3 regions of the Shewanella marisflavi genome follow, and region 1 is predicted to be linked to each of the others. Evidence: predicted binding sites of a transcription regulator. Region 1 holds the regulator's gene; each other region holds the start of a gene.
What was found. The regulator FliA, encoded in region 1, starts transcription of late flagellar genes. The targets are predictions, from matches to a motif close to CTAAAGNTNNNNNNNNNNNNGCCGATA.

Region 1 (5,125 bases):
GCATGGGCACAAGGTTTGAAGGCGCCAAAAGCAGAGGCTACCGCTCCCTCTCAGGTTGAAACCCAAAGCCGACCTAAGCGTGATAAGCATAGTGTCGCCAGTGGTGAGATTGAATCTATGCGCGAAGAGCTGGCATCTTTGCGCAACCTATTAACCGATCAAGTCACCTCTTTGCTCTCTGAGCAGAAGAGACGTTTGGACCCTGTGGGTGCCATGTTAGAGAGTCGCCTGCTTGATGCTGAGTTTAGTCCAGAGGTCGCCGCTAAGTTATCGGCCTTGAGCGAACATTACACCCCTGCTGATTTGGTGAAAGCGCTGCCGCGTAGTCTGGCTAATCTGCTGGATAACCAAGGAGATGACATTGTTCGTCAGGGAGGCGTCGTCGCGTTTGTGGGTCCTACAGGTGTGGGCAAGACCACAAGTGTTGCAAAATTAGCCGCTCGATTTGCTGCACATCATGGTTCAGATCAAGTTGCGTTAATAACAACGGATCATTATCGCATTGGAGCCTATGAGCAGCTGGCAACCTATGGCAAAATAATGGGGTGCCCGGTCAAGCAAGCACATGATCTCAATGAGTTGGAACAAATTCTTTATCAGTTTCGCAATCGCAAGCTAGTATTGATAGATACGGCGGGAATGGGACAAAGAGATGTGAGATTGTTCCAACAACTTGATAATTTAACTGCAAATAGCAGATTACCTATTCGCAGTTATCTGGTACTGTCATCTACAAGTCAAAGAAGAGTGCTTGAAGATGCCGTCGCGCAGTTTACTCGGATCCCATTGTCCGGCGCGATTTTGACCAAATTAGACGAATCAGTGGCCTTGGCTCCGGCATTAAGTGTTTTGATTCAAAGTGGGTTACCATTGAGTTATGTCACTGATGGACAAAGAGTTCCAGAAGATATGCAAGTCGCCGACACCTTAGCCCTGGCCAACAAGGCGTTGTCGGTACTCGAAAAGAAAGTGCAACCAATACAGAATAACGAAAGGTCATATGAACGGGCCTACGCATTTGAGTAATATAATGAGTCGGGATCAAGCAAGCGGTTTACGTATGATGAATCAACCATATAACGAAAAAGTAAAAGTAATTGCCGTAACCGGTGGTAAAGGTGGCGTGGGTAAAACCAGCGTTTCGATCAATACCGCGGTCTCCCTGGCTGAGAAGGGCAAGCGCGTGCTTGTACTTGATGCTGACCTAGGTTTAGCGAACGTCGACGTCATGTTGGGGCTCAGAGCTGAACGCAATCTCTCCCACGTATTATCGGGCGATGCAGACCTTGACGATATTATCGTTCGTGGTCCTAAGGGAATTGGTATTATTCCTGCCACCTCAGGCACTCAGGCTATGGTCGAGCTGACACCAGCGCAGCACGCGGGTCTTATTCGTGCCTTTAGTGAGATGAGAACCCAGTTTGATATTCTTGTCGTCGATACGGCTGCCGGGATCTCAGATATGGTGCTAAGCTTTTCTCGCGCCTCACAAGATGTCCTGGTGGTTGTGTGTGATGAGCCTACCTCAATTACCGATGCCTATGCTTTAATTAAGATTCTTAGCCGAGAGCATGGTGTATTCAGATTTAAGATTGTGGCCAATATGGTCAGAAGTTTACGAGAAGGAATGGAGTTATTTGCTAAACTTAGCAAAGTAACCGACCGTTTTCTCGACGTGGCGTTGGAGCTGGTTGCGACAATCCCCTTCGATGAAAACCTTCGCAAATCAGTTCGTAAACAAAAATTGATTGTCGAGGCATTTCCTAAGTCGCCGGCATCAATTGCTTACCATGGTTTAGCTAACAAGATTATTAGCTGGCCAGTGCCGCAACAGCCCGGCGGACACCTAGAGTTCTTTGTGGAAAGATTAGTTCAACGCCCTGAATATCAAGAGGATCGTACGAGTGAGTAAAGCCGCTGCGTATACTTGTTTAGATAACAAAGCTTCTATTGTCGAACAGTATGCACCGTTGGTTAAAAGGATTGCTCACCATTTACTTGCTCGTCTGCCCGCTTCGGTGCAATTGGATGATCTTATACAAGCAGGTATGATGGGCCTGCTTGAGGCCTCAACCAAGTTCGACGGCAGCAAGGGCGCCAAGTTTGAAACCTTTGCTGGTATTCGTATCCGTGGCTCCATGTTGGATGAGATTCGTCGTGGTGACTGGGTGCCCAGGTCAGTACATCGTAATCAGAGACGTGTTGCCCAGGTGATAGATGAGCTAGAACAAGAGCTTGGGCGAGATGCAAAAGACAATGAAATTGCAGATCGACTTGATATGACGCTCGATGAGTACCATCATATTCTTAATGATGTTTCTGTCGGGAAAGTAGTTGGAATTGAAGATCTTGGTGTATCGGTCGATGTAGTAAGAGACGAAGACGATCATCAAGATGATGCTTTTGAAGCACTGGCAGAGACACAGTTTCATGAGGCCCTTGTGGAGGCGATTAAGTTACTGCCAGAAAGAGATGGATTAGTTTTGTCGTTATATTATGACGAAGCATTAAATTTAAAAGAGATCGGTGCCGTACTTGATGTCAGCGAATCCAGAGTTAGCCAGATTCATAGCCAGGCGATGCTCAGACTTAAAGCGAAACTCAAGCATTGGACCAAAATATAACGATTACATGAGCAATATAAAAACAGCTCCGCGGAGGAAACCTTGGACAAGAATATGAAGATTCTCGTTGTTGACGACTTCTCAACAATGAGACGCATCATCAAGAACTTGTTGAGAGACTTGGGTTTTAATAACACTCAGGAAGCAGATGACGGTTCGACAGCCCTGCCTATGTTGCAAAAGGGTGATTTTGACTTTGTCGTAACCGATTGGAACATGCCAGGTATGCAGGGGATCGACCTGTTAAAGGCTATCCGTGCCGATGACGACCTGAAACACATTCCAGTGTTAATGGTCACTGCGGAAGCAAAAAGGGAACAGATCATTGCGGCGGCTCAGGCTGGTGTGAATGGCTATGTAGTTAAACCTTTTACTGCGGCGACATTGAAAGAGAAGTTAGACAAAATTTTCGAACGACTCGGTTAATCAAGGTTGGGCTATGCAGGCAGATACTTCAGGGCTGATCAATCTAGCACAGGCTAAGGAGCTTGTGGACTTGCTAGAAGCTGGTCAACAAGAGCAGGCCGACGAACTCATACGTGATATCGCCAGCCCGATTCAGAAAGAGCTGTTTGATGAGGTAGGTCGTCTTACCCGTCAGCTTCACAGTGCCATTGTGGACTTTCAAGTGGATGGTCGTCTCATTGAGTTGGCGAACAGTGAAATCCCCGATGCAAAAGAGCGCCTCAATTATGTCATTGATATGACAGAGCAGGCCGCTAACAAAACCATGGACGCCGTTGAAGAGTCTCTGCCCCTTGCAGATGCCCTCACCATGAATGTTCAGTCGGTGAAACCCTCATGGGATCGCTTGATGAGACGTGATATTGAGCTGCATGAATTTAAGGCGCTTTGTCACGATGTTCAGCAGTTTATCGAGCGAAGCGAATCGGATTCTAATCGGTTAAAAGAGTTACTCAATAACATCCTGCTTGCCCAAGATTTCCAAGATCTGACCGGACAGATGATCCGTCGGGTCATTGAGTTGGTGCGAGAGGTAGAGAGCAACTTGGTCTCTATGTTAACCGTGTTTGGCGAACAGCCAGCAACGGACAAGCCTCGTGCGTCAGAGAAGTGTGTCGAAGCAGAAGGTCCTATTATGAACGCTGATCAGCGTGATGATGTCGTGACAGGGCAAGATGAAGTCGATGACTTGCTTTCGAGTCTGGGTTTCTAAGTAGGAGTCATATGAATGTCCTTTGATGTTGATGAAGAGATACTGCAGGACTTTTTGATTGAAGCGGGTGAGATTCTTGAGCTTCTCTCTGAACAGTTGGTGGCGTTAGAAAATAATCCTGACGATACCGAACTACTCAATGCCATTTTCCGCGGATTCCATACCGTAAAGGGCGGGGCAGGCTTCCTTAGTTTGACGCCCATGGTAGACGTCTGCCATGAAGCAGAAAATACCTTCGATCTGCTGCGCACGGGTAAGCGCAGTGTTTCTGCCGAGCTGATGGATATCATTCTTCAGGCGGTAGACTCCATCAACTCAATGTTTGCCGAAACCCAAGCGGGTGTTGAGCAGAGCCCTGCCGATGACGTCTTGTTGGCTAACTTAAAGTTATTAAGTTCAGGTGAATTATTGCCTTCAGAGCAGGGCGGTGCTGCGTCGCAGGCCAGTAGTGACAGTACTCCTGTCGCTGATGCACCTGTTGACGATGGCATTGAACTGTTTGGCCTGCCTGGCGATGACGGTGTTGAACTGTTTGACCAACCCGCCGATGACGGCGTCGAACTCTTTGACGAGCCAGTTAGCGATACCCCTGTGACTTCCATCGCCGGTGAAGGCGATATCGATGAGATTGACGAATCTGAATTCGAAGCCCTTTTAGATGCTCTGCATGGCAGCGGTAAGGGGCCGTCAACGGCATCAAATGGTGAGAGCGCGCCAGCAGCGGCTAGCGACAGCGATGACATCACTGACGATGAGTTTGAATCACTACTCGATGAACTTCATGGGTCTGGGAAATTTAAGGCACCATCGGCCCCCATTGCCAAGGTGCCAGAGCCAAGCGCACCGCCGGTTGACGCAGATGAGATCACCGACGATGAATTTGAAAAACTGTTAGATGAATTACATGGTAGCGGCGCGGGCCCTGGTAAGGAAAACAGTAAAGCGGTAACTGCTCCTGCGACGAAAGCCCCTCAAGCGTCCCCAGCCAAAGCCAGTGCTCCTGCTCCAAGTGTGCCTAAAGCTCAGCCTGTCGAGGCGCCAGCAGCTAAACCTGTGGTGAAAGAGAAAGTGGCTGCTAAAGCCCCTGCTGCCAACATGCCACAAGCTGAAACCACAGTGCGTGTTGATACGGCAAGACTCGATCAGATCATGAATATGGTGGGCGAGCTGGTATTGGTGCGTAATCGCCTGCTTAGCTTAGGGATCTCCCGTGATGACGAGGATATGTCTAAAGCGCTAGCTAACCTCGATTTGGTGACGGCGGATCTTCAAGGTGCGGTGATGAAGACCCGTATGCAGCCAATCAAGAAAGTGTTTGGCCGCT
Region 2 (5,125 bases), 780 kb from region 1:
TTTCTCCTAAGGTCAATATGAAAGGGGGCTTCAAGGTCCTTGAGCAGGCGTTAGAGCGTGCCGATGAGATCAAACACCCTGTGGCTAAGGCATCGCATATTGAAGAGCTTGATGAGCTATTAAAGGGGGTCGATACCTTGGGTAAGACTATCTGCCTGCAGCCCATTAGCCAGAAGCCGCGCGCCACTGAGTTGGCGATGAAAGTGTGTATCGAGCGAAATTGGCGTTTATCGATACAGACCCATAAGTATCTCAATATCGATTAACCTCATCAAGATTGACGGTGGTGTGCACCGTCAATCTCTTACCCGCCAACTTTTCTATTCAAATCATTGTCTAGCGACAGCCGATTAATCAAGTCGACCCGTGTGGTTAAACTCGGCGAGCTTATCCTCATAGTATTTGATATCGCCTATGTGGCTTGAGACCCACTCGCTGTCGTAGTAAGTGTCCAGGTAGCGCTCGCCCGCATCACACAACAGGGTCACTATAGACCCGCTTTGAGTTTGGCTATGCATCTCACTGGCAAGTTGCAAGGCGCCATAAAGATTAGTCCCTGTAGAGGGGCCAGCTTTGCGACCAATCAAGCGTTCTAGCCAATAGATGGTGGCGATCGAGGCACTATCATCTATCTTGACCATGTGATCGACCACCCCCGGAATGAATGAGGGTTCGGCTCTGGGGCGGCCTATGCCTTCGATGCGGCTGGCGTTGGCGCAGCTAATGCTGGCGTCGCCGCTATGGAAATAGTCATAGAATACCGAGTTTTCTGGATCGACGACACAGAGTTTAGTGTCGGCGCGCTGATAACGAATGTAGCGGCCTATCGTCGCCGACGTGCCGCCAGTGCCTGGGCTCATTACGATCCAATTGGGTACCGGGTGGGGCTCCCTTTGCATCTGCTCGAAGATAGAGTTAGCAATATTATTGTTGCCGCGCCAATCGGTAGCACGCTCGGCGTAGGTGAATTGGTCCATATAGTGACCAGATAGCTCGTCTGCCAGACGCTGGGATTCGGCATAAATTTGACTGGAATGTCCGACAAAATGACACCGGCCGCCGTAAAACTCGATCTGCTGGATCTTTTTCTTGGCCGTGGAGGCGGGCATCACGGCGATAAATGGTAGTCCCAGCAGGCGAGCAAAATATGCTTCTGAGACAGCAGTGCTTCCCGATGAAGACTCTATGATGGGGGTATCTTTGGTGATCCAACCGTTACATAGGGCGTAGAGAAACAGAGATCTGGCCAGACGATGCTTTAAGCTGCCTGTCGGGTGCGTACTTTCATCTTTTAGGTAGATGTCGATGCCCGGCAACATAGGCAGATCTAACTTGATGAGATGAGTGTCTGCGCTGCGCTGGTAGTCGGCCTCGATTTTAGCGATGGCCTGATTGACCCAATTTTGTTCCATTCTTGCTCCAGAGGTTTTTGAGCGGTTAGTCGTTATAGCTTAACGAAATAAATTATAACGAAAAGGGGAATCGAATAGAAATGCGACCAGGTACATCAGATCTATTATGGCTTACTGTAATCGATGCAATTAGCTTTGGAATTTGATAGAAATTTGATTTTTGAATCAACAGGAAAGGAGAAAATGGTGGAGGGAGAAGGATTCGAACCTTCGAAGGCTGAGCCGTCAGATTTACAGTCTGATCCCTTTGGCCACTCGGGAACCCCTCCACAGATAACGCAGAATCACAATTTAATAAGAAGATAAAGATGGTGGAGGGAGAAGGATTCGAACCTTCGAAGGCTGAGCCGTCAGATTTACAGTCTGATCCCTTTGGCCACTCGGGAACCCCTCCACGAATATCTCTTTATTACATTGTAGGCAAATGGTGGAGGGAGAAGGATTCGAACCTTCGAAGGCTGAGCCGTCAGATTTACAGTCTGATCCCTTTGGCCACTCGGGAACCCCTCCTCAATTGCGGCGGCAATAGTAGTCAGAAACGCCGCCGCTGTAAAGTCCCTATTTGAAATAATTGCTAAAGTTATGTCGCAAGCGGTCGATTAAATAGCAACGAGCTGTTTTATTGATGTTTTTTTATGCGAACTAGTCAGTTGTTAATCAACGAAAATCATTTAGGGTCACGTCTTAACCAGGCGGTGACCGAGCATCGCCGTGGTGAGTTTGGCCTGCTTCTGGCGATGTTGTCGAGCGACGCTAGAGATCTGGCACAGTTTCATCTTGATGGGATGAACTTAGACAGCGAGGCAAAGTTAAAACGTCAATTTGATCTTCCAGAGCCACAAGCGTTAACGAGTGAGCTGCATAAAGGAATTGATTGCGACAATAGCGGCGCATTTCATCAGGCTGGTTTAAGCGGTTTTCATCTGCAGCAATATTTATCTCCTGAACCTTTAGTACACCGTGGTCGTGATCCGCTGGCGATGCAAGAGGCGTTGGCCAACTGTGATCCTATTACGGCTGCGCGTTTTCATGGCGAACTAACGGTTGATGCGCATCTGCTTGAGTTACCGCATTTTACTGAGCAGATTGTGAAGCAACGTGCGTTAGGTGACATTTTGGCATAGTCTTAAGTGCAGACGACTTGCTTTTGCTATATCGTGCGTTGTCGTGTTTAGCATTAAGCATTTTTCCATAATTTAATAGGTAGAAGTCAGCATGAAAAAGATTCAAGAAGGACAATCGGAATTGGTGAACGATACATGTACCGATTGCGGCAGTTACGCCGACATCGGCGCGGTGATCGATGAGTTTGACACTGTACTGACATTAGACCGTCAAGGAGAGAATGCCCAGGCAGAATTACAGAAGCTTGCCGACGCTGCTAAGGCTCGTTTTGATGGTGTGGTAAGTGAAATGACGACACTAGATGATGGTCAGCAACTGACGCTTACGTTCGGCTACAGCGCAGAGAAAATGATTTTTCAGCTAGAACATGGGTTGTAAGAGAATTTGCTGATTTTGGCTTGCTAGTGAGTAACTTGTTCGTGTAATGTTCACAGAATATTCTTATTAAAAATAACAACAATGTTTGTATTTGTGCTGCTCAGGGCAGTTTTTTTACCTCGATAACCTTGTTATCGGCTGTAGGATGTTATGATCAAACGCCAATTTCAGCATTTGCTCGAAATCATAGTCAATTCGACCGAAAAGCAAGAAGGTCAGTTTAAAGAGACGGCCGAGTTAGCTTGTCGTCTCTTAAGTCAATCGCTAGCGGTTGAACGTGTTGGCGTATGTTTATTTGATGTCGATAACGACACCACACAACTCATCGCGCAAGGCGATCAAAGTCTATCTTCCCTACGTCCTGTCCCCAGTCACTGCACTGCTTATCTCAATGAATTAAAGCTGCGTCGCATCATAGATGTCGTCGATGTCAATCGCGACAGCCGCGTCGATGAACTTAACCGCTATTTTTTCGATAATGAATTGGTTTCTCATCTTGATGTGGCTATTCGTATTAATGGCCATTTAGAGGGCGTTCTGTTTCTTGAGTCTAGTACTGCTCACCAATGGCAAGACAGTCAAATTCATGTCGCTTCACAAGTGGCCGATCAAGTCGCCTTGACCCTAGCGACTCAAAGAGCCTACGAGACAGATGAGCGCCTCAGTCTTTTTGTTAAAGCGATTGAACAGTCTGAACAGATCAGCATGGTGGTTAATCTTGCCACTAATAAAATTGAATTTGTTAATGAAGCCTATCAATCTATTTCGGGTGAGCTGAAACAACAGATATTGGGCAAGCCAATATCCTCGCTGGACTTCTTTAAGCAATCACCGACTCAAGCTGAGACGGTATTAGCCCAAGTAAAACAGGGGAAGATCACTAAAGGTAACACTCAGTTGGTTCGTCGTGATGGTGAAAGCTATTGGTTGCGTTATCGGGTACGCCCCTTTACCACGCCCAGAGGCAATCACTATGCCTTGGTAACTGCTGCAGATTGTACAGAAGAGCTACAACAACAAAATGAACTCGAACGCTTGGCCTGGCGATGTGCTTTAACCGGTCTTTATAATCGTAGTTATTTCAATAGAGCACTGGAAAGAGTCCAACACGGCCATCTGATGCTGATCGATCTTAGGGGATTTAAGCGGTTTAACGATACCTATGGTCACAAAAAAGGCGACAGTTTGCTGATAGAGATCGGTAGACGAATCAAACACTTCGGTAGTGTGAAAAAGGCTGAACTCATGGCAAGGGTAGGCAGCGATGAGTTTGCTTTGGTGGTCGAGGGCATTGAAGACGAGCAGAGTCTTGATTACGCCATCAAGCGCCTTTATCACCAACTTAGCTTACCGGTACAGGTTGGGGTAGAGTCTTTTGAGGCTAAACCTGCGTTGTCCGTGGTTGACATAGATGCCTTAGAGGCGGGTTTCTCGGCGCTTACTTGCGCCGATATTGCCGTACAGTACGCGAAGAAGAAACAGGGCAACGCAGTACAGATCTTTAATCACGCCTTGCTCAACACCTTCAAAGAAGACGCCCAAATTGAGCGAGAACTTCAAGCAGCTCTTAAAAATAGAGAGTTTGAACTTTATTATCAACCTCTTAAAGATCTTGGCCGTCAAGCTTATATAGGTGCAGAGGCCTTGATCCGCTGGCATCATCCCAAGAAAGGGGTGTTGTATCCTGGTGCTTTTATCGATATTGCCGAGCAAACGGGAATGATCGCTGCGATAGGCGAATGGGTGCTCGAAGCCGCCTGCCGTCAACTTAACCTATGGCAGCATCACAACATTAATATTTCAATGCACGTTAATGTTTCCGCTCGACAGTTTTTCAGCACTCAACTCTATGATCAGGTGTGGGAGTTGGTGACACGTTATCGGATTCGACCCAACAGCTTGATCCTGGAGATCACCGAAACAGAATTAATGGACGATGTCGTGTACGCCACTCATCTGTGCAAAGAATTGGCAGAGCTTGGGGTTGGCTTGGCTATCGATGATTTTGGGACGGGTTATAGCTCTATGCGCTACCTTAAACAGTTCCCGATCTCTAAGTTGAAGATAGATAGATCTTTTATTTCAGATTTGAGTGTGAGCCGCGAAAGTCGTGAAATCGTTAGTGCCATCATAGCCATGGCTAAAGCATTAAATATTTCACTAACCGCTGAAGGGGTTGAGACGGCGGAGCAGGAAACCTTCTTGTCGGC
Region 3 (5,125 bases), 600 kb from region 1:
TGATCAGCGAAGAAGTTCCTCATGCGCCGAGCGTCAAACACAACACCATCCACCCCTATCACTGTGTCGAAATTGTGAGTGATGAAGGCTTATGTAAAAATGCAGAAAAACTCAAGGGCAAGCGATTTCTATCTGACGATGCTCCCCCCCTCCCCTTAGCGGGTTGTACTAAAGCGGATTGCAGTTGCCGCTATCTACACCATGAGGACAGACGGGGACAAACAGAAGATAGGCGGCTAGACTTTGGCGTCACCCGCGAACTCTATGGTGTCTTTGGCGAAACCAACAGGCGCCACCAACCAAGTAAGGGTAGACGCCAAAGCGATACTAGACATTAGGTCGAGTGCTGACCATAGCCTCTAACTTAGAAAAGGACTTTAACCACCTAGCCGTTGCGGGTGCAATCTTACGCCAATCCAAATCTGGATGCCGAAAGTCCAGATATTCCAATAAACAGGCTAAACAGATCTGCTGAAGAGAAAGCTGACTGTGACCCGAAATTCCCATCTGTTCGATCTGCGCTAACCCCCTCAACAGAGCTTGCTCAAATCTCGCGGTCCAAAAGGGGCTGCGCAGTCCTTCATCATCACGCATCTGCTCCTGTCTTAACGCCACCGCGCTGTCGAGTAAGCCCTTAATCAGCGAGTATTGCGTCTCGCCATACCAAGAGTCCCCAGGCTGACCAAACAGCTCACCACCACAGTATTCATGATCCAGGTAGCGCAGGATCACCTCGCTGTCATACAGGGCGCCGCCATCGTTTAACATGAGGCAAGGGATCTTAGCCAAAGGGTTGGCTGTAAGCAGCAGTTCGCCATTTTCAAGCGGATTAACACTAACGTGTTCTATACCCGCCACCGCAAATTGCGCAATCACCACCCGAACCGTTCTCGCATAAGGTGACGCCTCAGAAAACAATAGTTGCATCTCGAATCCTCTACCAATATTTTTCAACGGTTATCTGCCCTGGCGCTCGGCGCAGGTTTTTCGCCAATCCGCGGGACTGTAACAAGGTATTCAACTCTTTAATCATCTCAGGGTGACCGCAAATCATCACCTGTGAATCTTGCGTGTTGAGTGACAAGCCGACTCGCTGCTCAATAAGGCCACTCTCGACCCCTTGAGTGATGCGGCAGCTGATCGCCCCTTCCACAGGCTCACGCGTCACAGAAGTAACCAAGGAGAACAGGCCGGGATACTGAGCCTCGAATGTCTTAAGCTCTTGGTAATAGGCGAGATCTTCTTGATATCTTACGCCATAGACTAAGATCACACGCTCAAATCTCTGCCACGGCTCAGCAGTTCTCATCATGGAAATAAAGGGACCAACGGCTGTGCCTGTAGCAAACAGCCATAAGTGCTTACCCTGTTTTGGCAGTTCATCCAGGGTCATAAACCCAGCCGCTTTAGTAGAGATATAGACGCTATCCCCTGGGTTAAGGGCCTGCAGCTTGGGAGATAAGAGTCCATCATCGACGCTAACCGCCAGAACCTCCAACAGGGACTCATGCGGGGCATTGACCAGTGAATAAGCTCGGGCGACACGTTTGTCGTCGATATGTAGCGATAGTTTGATAAATTGCCCGGCAATAAAGTCACCAATATCGGCCGACAACTTCAGGGTAAATAATTGATCACTCCAGTCTATTCGCTCTACTACCTTCGCCTCTCCCCACATCTCGCTACCTCTATCGGCCTTATGGATACTGTTAGTCCCATCATTGATAGATTTTTAGCTAGAGTCAAGACAACAAAAAACCCCTTAGTCTAAGGGGTTTAATCAATGATATTGGAATGTAAGCAAGCACTATTCTTGCGCCGTATCATCATTAAAACTGTCTCTAAAAGCCTGCAAACCTTCCTGCACTAAGCTGTAGGTCTTATCGACACCATCGGCAATATCTCCTTCCAAGACTTTAAGGCCGGATAAAATATCCTTGGCCTCGTCGAAACCTTGATCGATAGCACCACCGATAATATCCATAAAGGAGTTAAGTTGCTCATCGAAGGAGAGGCCTCGGTTTTGCTCCTGATGAATAGCAAAAAACTGGGTTGCAAAGCTGACGATGCGATCGGCTGTCGCTTCTGGCGATGTATCGACCCCCTGAGCAACTGCCGTTTCGATGGCATGTTCACCCATGGTCGGCGCTAACTCCTCATTAATGGCTTCGATAGCCGCTTTGTACAGCAGCTGCATAGGTTCATTACCAGCACTGAGGTTGACCTCCTGCTGCGCCGATAAGATAGCCGCATTCATCAACTGCTTACTGGCTGCCAATGCCGTCTTGTTCTTGGCCACTTCGGAGACTTGCTGACCATGATTCGTTGTCGAATCTGTTTTATTTCGCGCCGCCGCTGATACGGCTCCGCCGTGATTTTGAATCTCCATAATCGCCTCTCTCAAGAAATTAAATTCACCCTCAACCTCTATTATCGACCATTTTATAGCCAACTTTAGACAAATTGATCATGTAATCTTACATCGGCATCGACCAATAAATGGTTTATCCTAACAAACCAGCTCAAGATGCCTGAGGTTACCCATGTTAAAACTGTTAAGCTATGCCCTCATCTCGCTTTTACTCTACCAGCCTTTAGCTGAGGCAAATCAAGGTAGTGAGGGGAAAACCGTCATTTTAGTTCGTCACGCCGAAAAGGCGACTAACGGACGAGATCCATCACTGACAGAACAGGGGAAAATTAGGGCTCAGGCGCTAATAGAGACCTTAGCTAACACCCCGCTAAGCCTGGCTATAGCAACTCAGTATCGGCGTACCCAAGAAACACTGGCGCCGATTATCAGCGCCCGTCAACTCCCTGTAACCATAGTTAATGCCGGACCGGATCTAGCGGCGCACATAAAGGCAATTGTCGAACGGGTGAACCAAGAGGAGGGCAATGTGATTATCGCGGGTCACTCAAATACCTTGGCACCAATCATAGATGCACTCAAAGGACCCAAAATCCCGCAATTAAAAGAGAATGAATATAACCATTTATATATACTTTCAGTACCCCAAAATGGTCCAAGCAGTCTGATAAAGACTCAATATGGTGCATCTTCAGCCATTACCCATTAAGGATTAGACATTAGTCTAGATAGCGCTAGATTTATAGGCTAAACTTGATTACATTAGCAACATATGGAATAGCGCCAGAGAATTGGCGTTAAGTTTGACCACGGAGATTAACTGGTGAGTAATTCGTTTTTTGGTTCGGGAAGTAAGAGTAAACCACTGTCGGTCAGTTGCCAAAACTGTGACCGACTCACTGTTATCGAAGGCGAAACCATCTGTTTTAAGGCTGGGGAGATCATCAGACTGACCCCCTATGAACCCCAAAACACCAAACTCAGCCTACTTTGCGATGGCTGGAAGCCGATAAACACCTCAAAGACAGCTTAAAGTCGAATCACTCCCATATCTTCATAGGTAGAACCCTTCACCTCACGTGTAATCCCCTCAATAGCCATTGAAGGCGGTATCTTAGCTAAGGTAAGTCCTCTTGTAGTCACTTTGAGATAAGAATTCAGCTGTGAATAGACCAATTGCAGCTCATCCTGTTCCAGTCCACGTTCTCTTAGCGTTGCCATAATGGCTAGCCAATCAGTGTCGACGACTCGGGTTTGACCTTCAATGCTGGCGTGTATTGGAATATTCTTCATGGATTCTTCTCCGTGAGCACTATGTTTACAATATTATGCTAATCAAACCTGAATAAAGACTTAATCCCACACTTTTAGTGCTGATTTTGAACCGTCCATAACTTCTTATATAGACCATCTGCCGCCAACAGGCTTTGATGATCGCCGCGCTCAACTATCTTACCCTGACTCAATACAAGGATCTGATCGGCATCCACCACAGTCGAGAGCCGATGAGCAATCACTAAACTGGTGTGCCCCTTTGCCATCTCTTTAAGTGCATTCAAGATAGCCTGCTCTGAATGACTATCGAGCGACGAGGTCGCTTCATCGAACACCAGCAAAGGCGAACCTTTAAGAATTGCCCTGGCTATTGCGACTCGCTGCTTCTCTCCACCGGACAATTTTAACCCTCTCTCGCCTACCTTTGTGTGCCAGCCTTCACTTAATTGAGAAACAAAGGTCGACAGGTGGGCCAGTTTGATCGCCTCCATCACCTCTTCATCGCTGGCACCCGGTGAGCCATAGCGAATGTTCTCCAGCAGCGAATCATTAAACAGCACAGTATCTTGTGGAACAATGGCGATAGCGCTGCGCAGTGCATGCTGAGTGAGACCCAGAATGTCATGTCCGTCTATGGTAATTCGCCCCTGCTGCGCCTCATAGAAGCGAAACAGTAACTTTACGATAGTGGACTTACCTGCACCGCTATCACCCACTATCGCCACCTTATGACCGGCAGGGATCTCGAAGCTCACTTCAGATAAAATTGGGCGATCACCATATTGAAAACTAACGCCCTCAAATTTGAGGCTACCTTGGGGTAGCTCAGGTGACTTAGCATCGGGAGTGTCTATCACCTTAGGTTCCCTGTCTAGCAAGCTAAACATTCGCTCGATATTGGCCAGCGCACCACGGATCTCCCGGTAGACAAACCCCAAGAAATTAAGGGGCATAAAGAGTTGCATCATAAAGGCGTTAATCAGTACGAAGTCACCTATAGTCATGAGTCCCTCGGTCACCTGAGTCGCCGCCAATGCCAACATAAGCGTCATCGCCAGGGAGATAATAAATGCCTGACCGGCATTCAAGGCAAACAGTGAGAGACGGTTCTTACGCTTAGCGACTTCCCAGCGCTCTAAAGCATGATCATATTGCTCTGATTCATAGGTTTCATTATTGAAGTATTTAACCGTCTCGTAGTTAAGCAGACTGTCTATCGCACGGGTATTTGATTGCGAATCCGCTTGAGCGGCTTCCCGCACAAATCCAGTACGCCACTCAGTAGCCAGCACGGAAAAGAGAATATAGGCCACTACGGCACTGAGGGTTATCGCCGCAAAAGCCCAGCCGTAGTTGTAGAAGAGGATCCCCACCACCAGAGCGATCTCAAGTAGGGTTGGTACAATATTAAACACCATAAAACGCATCAGGAAGCTGACGCCACTGGTGCCACGCTCAATATCCCGCGACAAGCCACCG

Region 2: a site for FliA is predicted at 1,987-2,013, ahead of CFF01_RS09030 (VC2046/SO_2500 family protein). Genes of this name have one in related genera too.
Region 3: a site for FliA is predicted at 2,432-2,458, ahead of CFF01_RS15220 (DUF5610 domain-containing protein). Genes of this name have one in related genera too.

The regions. Positions count from the first base shown of each region.
Region 1 is NZ_CP022272.1:2,845,056-2,850,180, reverse strand. Features, by position in the region: gene flhF (flagellar biosynthesis protein FlhF) at 1-1,026, shown strand, start outside; gene CFF01_RS12595 (MinD/ParA family protein) at 1,031-1,912, shown strand; gene CFF01_RS12590 (RNA polymerase sigma factor FliA) at 1,905-2,624, shown strand; gene cheY (chemotaxis response regulator CheY) at 2,667-3,050, shown strand; gene CFF01_RS12580 (protein phosphatase CheZ) at 3,064-3,801, shown strand; gene CFF01_RS12575 (chemotaxis protein CheA) at 3,817-5,125, shown strand, end outside.
Region 2 is NZ_CP022272.1:2,069,645-2,074,769, forward strand. Features, by position in the region: gene queE (7-carboxy-7-deazaguanine synthase QueE) at 1-266, shown strand, start outside; gene CFF01_RS09010 (PLP-dependent cysteine synthase family protein) at 351-1,412, opposite strand; tRNA gene CFF01_RS09015 (tRNA-Tyr) at 1,597-1,681, opposite strand; tRNA gene CFF01_RS09020 (tRNA-Tyr) at 1,722-1,806, opposite strand; tRNA gene CFF01_RS09025 (tRNA-Tyr) at 1,838-1,922, opposite strand; gene CFF01_RS09030 (VC2046/SO_2500 family protein) at 2,048-2,536, shown strand; gene CFF01_RS09035 (DUF406 family protein) at 2,628-2,915, shown strand; gene CFF01_RS09040 (putative bifunctional diguanylate cyclase/phosphodiesterase) at 3,066-5,125, shown strand, end outside.
Region 3 is NZ_CP022272.1:3,444,747-3,449,871, forward strand. Features, by position in the region: gene CFF01_RS15205 (hypothetical protein) at 1-338, shown strand, start outside; gene CFF01_RS15210 (glutathione S-transferase N-terminal domain-containing protein) at 328-927, opposite strand; gene CFF01_RS15215 (ferredoxin--NADP reductase) at 938-1,678, opposite strand; gene CFF01_RS15220 (DUF5610 domain-containing protein) at 1,808-2,389, opposite strand; gene CFF01_RS15225 (histidine phosphatase family protein) at 2,544-3,080, shown strand; gene CFF01_RS15230 (hypothetical protein) at 3,195-3,404, shown strand; gene CFF01_RS15235 (hypothetical protein) at 3,401-3,664, opposite strand; gene CFF01_RS15240 (ABCB family ABC transporter ATP-binding protein/permease) at 3,739-5,125, opposite strand, start outside.